DNA from 2 places in the Paenibacillus sp. PvR133 genome. Region 2 is predicted to be linked to the other one. Evidence: riboswitches for the same ligand, from Rfam matches in the RefSeq annotation. Region 2 holds a riboswitch; the other holds the start of a gene.
The links. Region 2 has a riboswitch for cyclic di-GMP ahead of JOE49_RS07845 (collagen binding domain-containing protein). Riboswitches for the same ligand answer to the same signal wherever they lie in the genome.
Positions count from the first base shown of each region.

Region 1: another riboswitch for cyclic di-GMP. It lies ahead of JOE49_RS11720 (glycosyl hydrolase); the one in region 2 lies ahead of JOE49_RS07845 (collagen binding domain-containing protein).

Region 1 is NZ_JAFIBS010000001.1:2,687,569-2,690,052, reverse strand. Features, by position in the region: gene JOE49_RS11720 (glycosyl hydrolase) at 1-1,310, opposite strand, end outside; cyclic di-GMP riboswitch class I at 1,324-1,404, opposite strand; gene JOE49_RS11715 (sugar phosphate nucleotidyltransferase) at 1,561-2,484, opposite strand, start outside.
Region 2 is NZ_JAFIBS010000001.1:1,758,932-1,761,415, forward strand. Features, by position in the region: gene JOE49_RS07845 (collagen binding domain-containing protein) at 1-1,125, opposite strand, end outside; cyclic di-GMP riboswitch class I at 1,319-1,399, opposite strand; gene JOE49_RS07850 (AraC family transcriptional regulator) at 1,450-2,331, opposite strand.

The DNA of each region.
Region 1 (2,484 bases), 930 kb from region 2:
TTGATTTTACCCGTCCAGCGAACCGAGAACTGATCGGCATTCACCTTTGGATCAGCTGCATTGGCACGCCAGTTGTAGTCCAGCTTGCTATCTGTACGGATCAAAGCAGGACTTCCGCTCAAATTCATATTGTTAAAATATTCGCCCTGCAGCCCGTTCACATATACCACATCAGGAACGGAAGGAGGAGTCGGAGCCGGGATAGGCTCACTTTGTCCCTCGTCCGGTAAGGTCGGTACGTCTGTCCCAGGTTGTTCGATTGCTGCCAGCCCATTTTTCACATCATCCCGCGTCAAACTCTTCGAATCATTCATATAATCCTGAATTTGATTTGTTGTGTTATTCTCAGTCAGCATCTTGCCCCAAGTCATGGAATATACCCATTTAGGTTGAGCCTGCAATACCTCAGAACTAGGCATCTCACCGTGCTCCCCAATGGCAATCGGCTTATTCCGTGCCAACCCGAGCAGACCTTCGTAATGACTTTGCTTAAAATCATTGTTGTAAATGTCTACTGCCAAAATGTCCACTTTGTCATCCCCCGGGTATTTCGGGGTATATGGGACGGTATACGAATTGGGAGCATTCGGACTCCATACCCACAGCAGATTGTTCAATTGATGTGTGTTTGTAAAACGGTCGTACATGATATTCCATAGCTGATTGAAATTATTTTTGTTTCCCCACCAGAACCAGTCACCATTCATTTCGTGGTAAGGTCTCCACAAAACCGGAACCCCTGCATCACGAAGCTGCTTTAACGATACAGCGACCTTATCCAGATCGGCAATGAGGAGGTTATACTGCGCAGTACCTGGAGTCACGTATTTGTTGAACTCTGCCTGACTTACTTTCGCCTGTACATTGGCCCAAGTCAGTGGCCTACCTGGTAGCGCTTCATGAAAAGTCATCGTCACAATTCCACCGGATCTGTCCCAACGGATAGCACTATCGACGACATTTTTACGTTGTGCTGCTTCCGTAGCGTCAGATTGACCAGAGATAGCTCCCATCTCATAGCCGTGTACACCAACATATGCCTGACTGATTTTTTGGACCTTGTTACTTAATTCATCTGGACTTTCCAAATAATCATGCTGACCGGTGACTATTTTTTTCCCTGAGATGTTGAGTAAATAATTGTATAGTTCACGGGCCTGAGTAGAAGCGTCCGAATTAACAGGTTGTAATGAAGCGGCATTCGCCACCGACAGAGAATCTCCAAAACCGACGGGCAACAATGAAAAAAGCATAACAACGGGGAGTACATGACGTATCAGTCGATACAGAGGAATAAAATTGAATCTCACTTTCGCTCTTCCTTTCGGTAGCCAGGCTGCCATCCTTGTGGAAGGCCCTTTAGCTTTGCGTACCTGCCTTTCGACAGGGCTGCGTTTATCGTTGGAAGGAGTTTGGATTCCTTCTTACCCTAAGTATCGACTTTTTTTTACCAAAATTTAATAGGTCATGTTCATGAATTTACAGGTTTTCGCCCAATTTCGACAGTTTAGGCTATGAATTTTCATGAATTCGTCTTTTTTTTCGTTTTTACGAAAATAATTAGGAGATAAATTGGTGACGGGAAATTTCATTCCAATCCATACAAAAGCGGACAATATCCTCTTCAACCAACTCAGAGCCAGTCTGCACCTCAATAAAATCCACATCGGTCACTGCCAAAATGCTATGCTTCGTCCCTTCAGGGATACGTACTACGTCACCAGCCTTCACTTTGTGCAGCTTCTCATTCAAAATAATTTCCGCTTCACCGCTAATAATGGTCCAGATTTCACTTCGTTTGAAATGAAGCTGGTAGCTGATATTTTTGCCTTTCCGTACGCGGATTCGTTTGGTCAATACCTCGTTACCCTCGTCATACTTGACATAATCGACAACCCGATACTGCCCCCAACGACGTTCTTCATACATTGGACGCTGATCATGAGCCTTGAGCACTTCCTTAATGCGAGGACTTTCAGCCTTATTGGTCACAAGAATACCATCCGGGCTAGCGGCTACAATCAGATCATTCGTTCCAATGATCGCCACAGGAATGTCTAACTCGTTAATAAGGCTCGTATTGACGCAATCCTCCGTTACTACACCTCTGCCCACTTGTTGATTAGACATTTCTTCTGTGAGTGTATTCCAGGTACCCAAATCCTTCCAAAAACCATCATACGGAAGAACTACGATGTCCTTTTCCTTCTCGACTACTTCATAGTCAAAGCTGATTTTTTCCAGAGATGCGTATTGCTTTTGCATTTCTTCATAATTAAGTGGCAACCCCTTGGATGCCAAGATATCCAGCAAATAACTTAATTTGAATGCAAAAACCCCGCAGTTCCATAGAGCATTGCGTTCAATCAGACGCTCCGCCTGCTCCCGGTCGGGTTTCTCTTGAAAATGGCTCACTTCACGGTAGCCTGTGCTACCTTGAGTGGCATCGTTTTTCGGAATAATGTAACCATATTTCTCTGAAGG
Region 2 (2,484 bases):
ATATTTTTCAACCTTTTTGGACAAAAATTCACCACGTTCCACCTGAACAGTAGCGGTAGCAACAACGTTCTCTATCGCATCTCCTGAAAGCGTTGCTGTGTTGGAGAAACGAGTTTCATCGCCAATAATACGCGTGGAATATTGAATCTGATAGGCCGTGTTAATGCTATGATCTTGAAAACGAATCCCAAACCCTGTCCCGGCTTGATCTGCTTCAATGACATATTCACTCGCATTTACTAGGTCTTGAACAACGGTCGAGCCGTCGATATTGATTTGTAGATGATAGAGCCGGATAGAGTCTCTTCTGAGTTCCAGCCCTGAAGGAATGGGATCGGTGATGAGGGCATGCTTTACGGTGTTTAGCTGTTTGTTCACATCAATGGTCCAGTCGATCTGGTTTGTGCCAGCTATTTTCCCTTGTTTGCTTAGGGTTGGCCCTGACTGGGGTTTAACATTCACGATGACCGTTTGCACCCCACCTTTGATCGGAATCGCAATGATGATCTCTGTACTGCCTTTCACCGTTTCTTTCGTAAACTCGGTTTTAACTTGTAGTTTGCCGCTGACATTGGAGTGATTCTCTACATATTGGTTAAAGGTCATGATCACCTTGCCCTGACGATCTACTGTGAAGTATCCCACGGTTCCGTCGGTAGTGACTAACGGAGATGAGATATCAGTGTAGATGACAAGCTGTTCTGGTAAATGAAAGATGAAGGTGTCCCCTGACTTATAGGTATTGTCAGGAAGCTCCCATTCATAGCCTAGTTGGATGGCTGATCCGATGTCGAATTGGCTGTCTGGACTATATACCGCATCAATGACACGCCCTGCTTCGTCTGTCAGGCTCAACTTCGTTAATATGCTCTGCGGAGCTGCATCATGTTGAGACTTTGAACTGACTGCTCCTTGAACGAAGGGGACCGTGTTTGAAGGAATCTCCCCAGGAGGTTCAAGGTTTGGGACAACGTATACAGCATCTGTAACGGTAGGTGTAGGATCAGATACAGCACTCTGCGGCAGTTCTGGGGCTGGAGCATCTGCGTAAGCCAGCGTTGCGCTGAAAAAGCTTTGGACAATGAGCAATAAGGCAATGATCATTACATTTATTTTTGTTCTCATGCTCCAAGTGATTCTCCTATTCATCGTAATATGGCAATGCTTCGTTCGAAATTAGTATATTCAGCATGCTAGGCAGACATGACTATCCCAATAGAAAAAAAGCCCTGATCATAGCGATCAGGGCTTTCTTCGAGAGAGGCATAGCAATTTGTGATGGATCTATGTAAAAAAGACATAATAAAAAGCTCGTTCATCTGGTAGCTGGCTGCCATCCGGATAGGAAGGCCCTATAGTTTTGCGTCACTGCCTTTCGACAGTTTTGCCATTAACTTGAATAGCTTGTGCGTCTATCATCTATCAAACTGATTTCATGTAACCTCTCATTTACAACTTGGAACGGTTCCCCCATTTTTTGCGGAAGGAATGAGGTGTTTCTCCTACATGCTCCTTGAATAGGTTAATAAAATGGCTCGTATTGGGAATCCCTACGTACCTTGCGATATCCACAATGGACATGTCACTGGTTTTAAGCCAGCTTTGAGCGGCTGTGATACGGACATTAATGAGATAATCAATCGGAGAGAAACCGATCTGCTTTTTGAAATTTTTAGCCAGATTAAACTTGTTTAATTCAAACATGTCTGCCAGCGAGTCCAGTGTTATTCGCTCACAGTAGGACTGATCCAAATATTGTTGTACCCGGCGTACTTCGCTGAGGGTTTCAGCATTCACATGCGGATGATCATAGGGATGTTGCAAAATGCACATTAGTATTTCACCAATGAGCCTGGACGTTAGCAGCTCAGCGGAAAGACTTCTGTCAGACTGCCCGCAAATCAGAGCATGGAGCTTATCCAATATAATATGCGGATTATGCATGGAAATGACCGGTTTATTATGCTTGGCAAATTGTTCGTAAAAATTTTCGATCAGGTTGCCATACAGGTACAGGCTGATATACTCCCAGGATTCATGACCGGAGGTGCTGTATTGAACATATTCCTCGCAATTAATAAAGAACAAATCTTGAGGTTTTATGATATATTTCTTGCCCCGGTACAGTAATTCTCCCTTACCAGACAACGTAAAGACAAGCAAAAAAGAGGCAAGTTCTTTCCTTTCCATCGTAAAAGCAGAAGTTTTTTGGAAGTAGCCTAATTCCTGGATATATAAAAGGGATTGCTTGGCAAAAGCGGAGGGAGTGCGTACAATTACGACCGGATCGCCATTCCAGAGGCCCACGTTGTTTTTTTGGTCTGTTGTCATATTCAATTCCTTTACAAAAAAGCAATTTTATCTAGCATATCTTGGTTTGATTTACCAATATATAATGGCTGATTAAACATGATTTCCTATTTATAAAAGTTTATTTTATCACAACAAATATGTCTATATATCAAATTATGTGTGTGAGCTTTA